Regions from separate parts of the Sphingobacterium sp. R2 genome, predicted to be linked through region 2. Evidence: riboswitches for the same ligand, from Rfam matches in the RefSeq annotation. Region 2 holds a riboswitch; the other holds the start of a gene.
The links. A riboswitch is a leader RNA that binds a small molecule or an ion and turns the genes downstream of it on or off. The one in region 2 is predicted to bind thiamine pyrophosphate.
Positions count from the first base shown of each region.

Region 1 (4,255 bases), 1.2 Mb from region 2:
TCAAAGAACTTGCCTTAAAAATAGGGTTACAGAAAAACATTAGCCCACATACCTTCCGCCATAGCTTTGCCTCTCATTTAGTGGAAGGCGGGGCCGATCTGCGGGCTGTACAGGACATGCTCGGACATGAAAGTATCACCACTACCGAAATATATACGCATATAGACAAGGAATACCTGCATTCTGTAATCACGCAATACCACCCGCGGTCATAACCAACCTGCTGTCAACTAGCATCATTTTTTGATCCGAAGTATGCACAAATGAATCATTAGCACTGAGTTAAAAAAAAACGAGGAGCGGGTGAAATTTATATGCAAAAAAACGGCGCTAATTATCGCTAAAAATTGCCTGCTAAAAGTTACAATTTTATCGTAAAGATATTTGTTAGATCTAGAAAATAATATATCTTTGCGGGACGTTCCCGTAGTTCAATGGATAGAATTTCAGATTCCGGTTCTGACGATGTGGGTTCGACCCCCGCCGGGAACACAAAAGGAGACATTTCAATGAGATGATCTCCTTTTTTTTACGCTACGAACTCCAGCTCCGTGTTGACGTGGGCACGCGAATATTTTTCAGCAATGTATACGAATCGGTTGGCCATTTCATGGCGAAAAAATAGCTAATATACCAATTAGATAGCAGATATCCAAATACCAATTTACCCCTAGGCACAGCCTTAGAACAATTGTTACCCAGTACTCGTTCAGTGCTTGTTCACTCGTCACTGAATCATCACTGAACAAGCACTGAACAAGCACTGAGCAATCACTGTAAAAACGGGCAAGTTGGTTACTAGCGGTTCTTCTTTTGGCACACCAAAAATTAGCAGCGGAAAATCTGTAGATAACGCAGCATTTGTAACAAAAAATTTTTAAAACAAAGCTATTGTCTATATACTCTTCTGCAACAACTTATGCTGTGAAGCAGTAAAAATATTTCGGAAGATGATATTGATCTCTTGGTCCACGGCAGCCCCCAAAATCCCTGCCTGAGGATAGAGTTTAACGGTATTCGTTAAAATGGAAGAGACAAAATCACGGCTTTGCGTGGCTATTTGCGCATAAATTGTGGCATTATCGATACCATTACTGAGGTTATCCCAAGAATGGTCAGCCAAATGCAAGATAGCATCCTTTCGTATGGTGTAATCCTGTTGAAGCTCATCGAGCATGCCGAAAGCAGCTTTACTCGCTGCCTGTTCCCAATTGGACGCTTTACTTTTTAACACAAACAGTTTTTCAATCAAATCCAGAAATCGCTTATACATCCCGATAAAATTGGCCAGCAAGGTCAACTCAGCAAAAGGCATAAAGGGATATTGATAGCGTAGATCACTGCGTGTGCTTTTCGCCGCATTGATTTCAAAACACTGTTTACCATCAACTAGGACGTCCTGCAGCGAAAAAGAGTGCGAGGCAGTCACCTCTAATCCGAACGTATCCCAGTCATAATGAACCAGCGCATGTTCTCTATCGACAAAAAATGATTTTACAAGTGGATTCCCTTTGTCATCCATTACGGGTTTCCCCCCTTCCTGAATCGTTGCATTCAACGTAAAATGGGTTAAATGTGGAGCCCCAGTAGCGTACTTCCAAAACCCTGTGAGTCGATAATGTTCACCATCGCGCGTTGCTGTGCCCGATGCCTGCCCGCTACCACCGAAACAAACCCGTTCCATTTTAAAGATTTGATCGCCTAGAACGCGATCAATAAAACCGACAAAAAGATTTGCTCCCGAACATAATGTCACTGTCCAGGCCAGTCCGCCGTCCCAATACGCTAAATCAGCCAATACATTCAGACCTTCTGGTACCGTTAAACCTAATCCACCCAGTTCAACGGGAATCCAGATTTTAAACCATTTTCTGCGATAGATTAGTTCCAACTGTTCATCCGACAAAGATTTCTGCTGAATACCTTTTGCCTGACTGTCTTTCAGAATGGCAATATCCGCACTATTGAGTTGCATATCTCTCTTCACGTATTATTTTCCTCCAATTTAAATATCCACTAAATGCCATCACAAATAAAAACAAAGTCAGTCCGGAATAGAGAAACAATCCTTTATGGATCAATAATGGAATGGCCATTAGATTGCTAATATTCAACAGTATCCAATTTTCTATTTTGCGTTTTGCCAACAACCACATTCCTGCCCAAGCGGTGCAGGAAACGGCGGAATCCCATAGTGGAACATCGGAGTCTGTTAAATGCACCAATCCAAAATAGAACAACAAAAAACCAGCGGTGCAGATAAAGCATACTATCCACCAATCTTTCTTTTCACAACGTGTGATCGGCGTAGCAGCGTCACTGCTATATTTCCAATACATCCAGCCGTAAATGCTCATGACTAAATAATACAGGTGCAGCAATATTTCAGCATACAGTTTTGCGTGAAATAATACATATACGGATATCAGTATACCTATAATGCCAAAAATATAATGGATTGATTTATTTTGCCGTGAAAACCAGACTTGCAAAATGCCGAAAGAAACACCTAGCCATTCTGCCACTGTGGCTTGTTGCATCTGTTTTATCAAAGCTTCGATCATGGATTCGGGAGTCATTCGAATTGTTTATTAGTGCGTGCGATCTTATAATAAACCTTCGGGGAGAAAACAGCTGTTTTTATTGAAATTAAATCCCTACGCCAGCATTACCTGGATCAGGTATATAAAAGCGATTGTACAAAGAGGAACAATCGCTTTTATTGGGTATAATCTCAGCCTAGAACGGCAGAAGCCGTTCGAAGCACCCCTCAAGTATATTGTTGGTCGGGCCTGATTAATCGATAGCGATTAATTTCAACGCTTTGTGTGTGCGTATACGTGTTTCTTTACAAAGCTGTGCGTCGTCGTTCAATGATTTCCCGTGTGATGGTATCATCTCACGTAACTTCTTCCTGTATTCATCTGATTTAGCACGTTCAGGGAAACATTTCTTCAGCAAGCTGATCATGATCGCGACAGAGGTAGAAGCGCCAGGAGAAGCACCCAATAACGCGGCAATAGAACCATCTGAACTAGAGACGACCTCTGTTCCAAATTCCAAAATCCCACCTCTCTTTTCATCTTTCTTGATCACCTGAACCCGTTGTCCCGCCTTCTCAATAACCCAGTCCTCCAATTTTGCTGTGGGCATAAATTGTTTCAATGACTCCAGTTTATCTTTCGGAGATTTCATGACTTCTGTGATCAAATACTTGGTCAAGGGCAAATTATCAAGTCCGGCAGATAGCATCGGACGGATATTCGACAACTTGATCGAAGCAGGTAGATCGAAATAAGAACCCTGTTTGAGGAATTTTGTGGAAAAACCCGCATAAGGACCAAATAACAAAGCTTGTTTGCCATCAATATAACGCGTATCTAAGTGCGGTACAGACATCGGTGGAGCGCCCACAGAAGCTTTGCCGTACACTTTGGCGTGATGTGCTTTAATAATCTCATCATTCACACAACGTAGCCATTGGCCTCCTACCGGAAAGCCACCATAGCCTTTTGCTTCTGGTATTCCGGATTTTTCCAACAACAGCAAGGAGTGTCCACCAGCACCAATAAATACAAATTTCGCTTTGATTTCTCTCTTTACTCCTGTTTTTAAATCTTTGACCTCCACTTCCCAACGACCATCATCTTCACGTTCAATGTCAATGACTTCATGGTTTAGCGAAATGGATATATTTTCTTTATTTGCAAGATTAGTGATCAAATCACGTGTCAATGAGCCAAAATTGACATCTGTACCAAGATCCATTTTCGTTGCAGCAATCTTTTCATTTTTATCACGCCCCTCCATCATCAATGGAATCCATGATTTCAGCAACTCAGCATCTTCAGTATACTCCATTCCCTTAAACAAGTTTTGGGTGGTTAACGTTTCCCATCTTGTTTTTAGAAATTTAGCATCTTTTTCACCAAAAACTGCACTTAGGTGTGGAATACTACGGATAAAATTTTCAGGTTGGGTAATGACGCCTTTATCAACGAGGTAGGACCAAAACTGCTTAGATACCTCAAATTGCTCAGCAATTTTCACTGCTTTATCAATCTTTACAGAACCATCTTTCTGTTCGGGTGTATAATTTAGCTCGCATAAGGCAGAGTGACCCGTGCCAGCATTATTCCAAGCGTCTGAACTTTCAGCAGCCACAACATCCAAACGCTCAAGAATTTCAATATTAACGTCTGGGCTTAATTCATTGATTAGAGTACCCAAAGTAGCACTCATAATACCGGCGCCG
Region 1 is NZ_CP142884.1:3,215,737-3,219,991, reverse strand. Features, by position in the region: gene xerD (site-specific tyrosine recombinase XerD) at 1-215, shown strand, start outside; tRNA gene VXM68_RS13285 (tRNA-Arg) at 421-492, shown strand; gene VXM68_RS13280 (acyl-CoA dehydrogenase) at 896-1,987, opposite strand; gene pnuC (nicotinamide riboside transporter PnuC) at 1,962-2,540, opposite strand; TPP riboswitch at 2,637-2,781, opposite strand; gene VXM68_RS13270 (malate:quinone oxidoreductase) at 2,797-4,255, opposite strand, start outside.
Region 1: it holds a riboswitch for thiamine pyrophosphate, as region 2 does, so the genes downstream of both, pnuC (nicotinamide riboside transporter PnuC) here and thiS (sulfur carrier protein ThiS) in region 2, are expected to answer to the same signal.

Region 2 (4,255 bases):
TGCAACGGGAGGAGACAGTTAGCTTGGTTTATTCCGCCAAGTGCTATCAGACGAACAGTAAAATTAACGCGATTTGGAAGCTGATTCAGTTGAGCATTATACCTTCCGTATTCTTTTTTTGAAATACTTGGAAATATCGGACTTAGAAAAGCATAGGTCCAGCATTTATCCAGTTTGTTGAATGCCGCAATATCATGTACAGATGTCGAGCAAATAATTGTAGTGTTCACCTGATTGGAGGGACTATGCTGTCTGCTCCATTCATTCCGATGAATGCGTGAGATCCCGAGTTCCGTCGATAGGTGAGGGTGAGAATGAAGAACTAACTTTTCAAGATATGCAGGATCTATTGATTCTACATATCTTGCCATTTGTAAATCTGTAAAATGATATTTGCGTAAGTGCAGGATATCGAGCCCCTTCTCAAGAAGGGTATGGATAACCGCTTTTTCAGCATGTATGGTCTCTTCTGGCGTTAGTGCAATGATCATAAATAGAGTTCTTTACCCTGTGCGATAAATTCTTGCGATTTTTCAAGCATACCCTGCGCTGCACTATCCCGTATTTCCTGCGTAATCTTCATGGAGCAAAATTTGGGGCCACACATGGAACAGAAATGAGCTACTTTAGCTGCATCTGCAGGCAAGGTTTCGTCATGATACTCACGTGCGGTATCCGGATCTAGGGAAAGATTGAATTGATCTTCCCATCTAAATTCAAATCTCGCTTTACTTAAAGCATTGTCACGATACTGCGCTCCAGGGTGTCCTTTGGCCAAATCAGCAGCATGTGCGGCTAGTTTGTACGTGATCACACCATCTTTAACATCTTTTTTATTTGGTAATCCGAGATGTTCTTTTGGGGTGACATAACAAAGCATGGCACAACCGTACCAACCGATCATTGCAGCTCCAATCGCCGAAGTAATATGGTCATACCCCGGAGCGATATCGGTAGTAAGCGGGCCTAAGGTATAAAATGGGGCTTCATTACAACATTCCAGTTGTTTGTCCATATTTTCTTTGATCAGTTGCATGGGCACGTGGCCGGGGCCCTCTATCATTACCTGAACATCGTGTTTCCAGGCGATCTTGGTGAGTTCGCCCAGTGTTTCGAGCTCAGCAAATTGAGCCGCATCGTTGGCGTCCGCAATAGCTCCTGGACGGAGACCATCGCCAAGTGAAAAAGCAACATCATATCGTTTCATGATCTCACAAATCTCCTCAAAATGGGTATAGAGAAAGTTTTCTTTGTGGTGAAAAAGACACCATTTGGCCATGATAGAACCACCCCTTGAGACGATACCAGTTACTCGTGTTGCTGTAAGATGAATGTAGCGAAGCAATACACCGGCGTGTATAGTAAAGTATGAAACACCTTGTTCCGCCTGTTCGATCAAAGTGTCTTTAAAAATCTCCCAAGTAAGGTCTTCGGCCACACCTTTTACTTTTTCTAATGCCTGATAGATTGGAACGGTACCGATTGGAACTGGTGAATTGCGGATGATCCACTCGCGGGTTTCATGGATATTTTTACCGGTGGATAGATCCATGATCGTGTCGGCTCCCCAACGACAGGCCCATACCGCTTTCTCAACTTCTTCCTCTATACTTGAACTTACAGCGCTATTGCCAATATTGGCATTAATTTTAACAAGAAAGTTGCGCCCGATAATCATGGGTTCACTTTCAGGGTGATTGATGTTATTGGGAATGATCGCTCTCCCGGCAGCGATCTCTTCGCGGACAAACTCGGGAGTAATCGTTTTTCTAGGGATTCTGGCACCAAAGTTTTGGCCTGTATGCTGATGATCCATTCCGGGGGTGCTGGCTACTAGCTGCTCGATATGTTGATTTTCGCGGATAGCTACGTACTCCATTTCAGGCGTAATGATACCTTGCTTTGCATAATGTAATTGGGTGACATTACTCCCGGCAGAGGCTACTTTTGGTTTATGACTATAGGCAAATCGGAGTTCATCCAACGTTGGATCAGAAAGGCGTTGTTGTCCATATTCAGAGCTGATGCCCGCCAGCTGTATGACATCCTGGCGATTCAATATCCATTGTTCGCGAAGCCGGGGGAGACCTTTTCGGATATCGATCTGAAAATTCTCATCGGTATATGGACCAGAGGTGTCGTAGATTGTAATAGGGGGATTAATTTCTACTTGTCCATTGCTTAATTTGGTTGGACTTAAAGAAATTTGGCGCATAGCCACTTGAATAGGAAATAGTGTTCCAGGTACAAAAATTTTTTTTGAATTGGGAAAAGGGGATTGCGTAATTGTTTCAGCTGTCATTTTTTCTGAATTGAAGTGAATGATTAGGGTGATTTTTTTTAATCATTATCCGCCTTGCGATGCGGTTATTAAGATGATTTGATCGTGAGGTTTGAGTGTTGTTTTAGCCCAATCGTCCTTAGGTATAACATGGTTGTTGATGGCAGCAGCAACACCTTGGGTTTTGCCAGATAGTTCCAAAACCAATAGTTCCTCAAGTGAAGAAGGAGCGGGGTCGAAAGATCGAATTTGATGATTTATTGTAAGTTCCATTCCTTAATTTTTTTGGTTAAACTTTAGGAATGGCTACACGAAGGTACAGCAATGCACCTGTTAGACAGCTCACTTTTCCCTACGCCAGTATGATCCGGATCAGGTTCTAAGGGTAAAATCTCAGCCTGCACAAGCAGACACCCCTAAAGTTAAAACGAAGATAGTATTATTTTTGTGAAAGTTGCAAGAATTTTAATTTAAATGCCTCATATATACAGCAGGAAAGTACAGGTCGCGATTTGCGAAATATTTGATATATTAGTTTTTTAATCAGCTAAAACAATTTAACAGTAACCAAGAATTATATCCTTTAATGCGTAGAATTTTATTGATAATAATATTGTGTATGGCAAGTACTGCCTATGCACAATCCAAGAATAACTGCAAGGCTGTAAAGTTGACATGCGAACATCTGGTCAATCCTTTAGGCATTGACGCATCCCACCCGAGATTAAGCTGGCGCCTTGAAGACCGGCGAAAGGGCGCCCTACAGCAAGCTTATCAGATTCTTTTAGCGCAAGATTCCCTTGAATTGTTACATGGGGTAAAAGCGCATTGGGACAGTGGAAAGCAGCTAAGTTCGGCGATGTTGGTGCACTATAATGGTACCGAGTTAAAGCCGCGGATAAAATACTTTTGGAGAGTAAAAGTATGGGACCGAGACGGTATTTCCAGCGTTTCAGCAATAGCATCTTTCGAGACTGGAATGATGGGGAAGGATCTTTGGACAGGAAAATGGATCAGTGACAATAAAGATATCAATGCGCGCAACGCTCCGTATTTTAGGACTGAATTCACTATCAAAAAGCGGATAAAATCGGCTCGTGCTTATGTTGCCGCTGCCGGATTATATGAGCTTTCTATTAATGGCGTGCGCATTGGAGACCACCGTCTTGATCCTATGTATACGCGATTTGATCGAAGAACACTGTATGTGGTAGAGGATGTTACCGGACAACTACAACAAGGTGCGAATGCGATTGGCGTCGTTTTGGGGAATGGCTGGTATAATCACCAGCCACTGGCGGTTTGGAATTTTCATCAAGCACCGTGGCGGGCCCGGCCAATATTCTGTTTGGAGCTTAAAATCGAGTATACAGACGGTACGTGGGAGACGGTCGTTTCGGATAAGCAGTGGAAAACAGCTACCGGTCCAATTATCTATAACAATATTTATACGGGTGAGCATTATGATGCTCGACTTGATATGCCCGGCTGGGACAAACCTAAATATGATGATTCAACTTGGCAGGCTGTTCAGTACAGAAATGCGCCATCTGCACATATCGTTTCCCAACAGATGGTACCGATTCGGCTCGTGAAGTCCTATAAGCCCAAATCAGTGACAAAGATAGACCAACGTACTTATGTTTTCGATATGGGTCAGAATATGGCTGGAATTACAAAAATTAAAGTCAAAGGAGCTGCAGGGACTATGCTACATATCAAGCATGGTGAACGATTGTCGGCAGATGGGCGTCTTGATCTGTCCAATATCGATGTTTATTATCTTGGCGATAAGGAAAAGGAGCCCTTTCAGACGGACATTCTTACCTTAAGCGGTCGCGATGATGAGTTTATGGCTAAATTTGGTTATAAAGGCTTTCGTTATGTCGAGGTTAGCAGCAACATAGCAATAGCTTTGGATAGTTCTGCTGTAACTGCCTATTTTATGCACAGCGATGTTCAACCTATCGGACA
Region 2 is NZ_CP142884.1:4,459,882-4,464,136, reverse strand. Features, by position in the region: gene VXM68_RS18740 (thiamine phosphate synthase) at 1-491, opposite strand, end outside; gene thiC (phosphomethylpyrimidine synthase ThiC) at 488-2,302, opposite strand; gene thiS (sulfur carrier protein ThiS) at 2,348-2,554, opposite strand; TPP riboswitch at 2,614-2,709, opposite strand; gene VXM68_RS18725 (family 78 glycoside hydrolase catalytic domain) at 2,901-4,255, shown strand, end outside.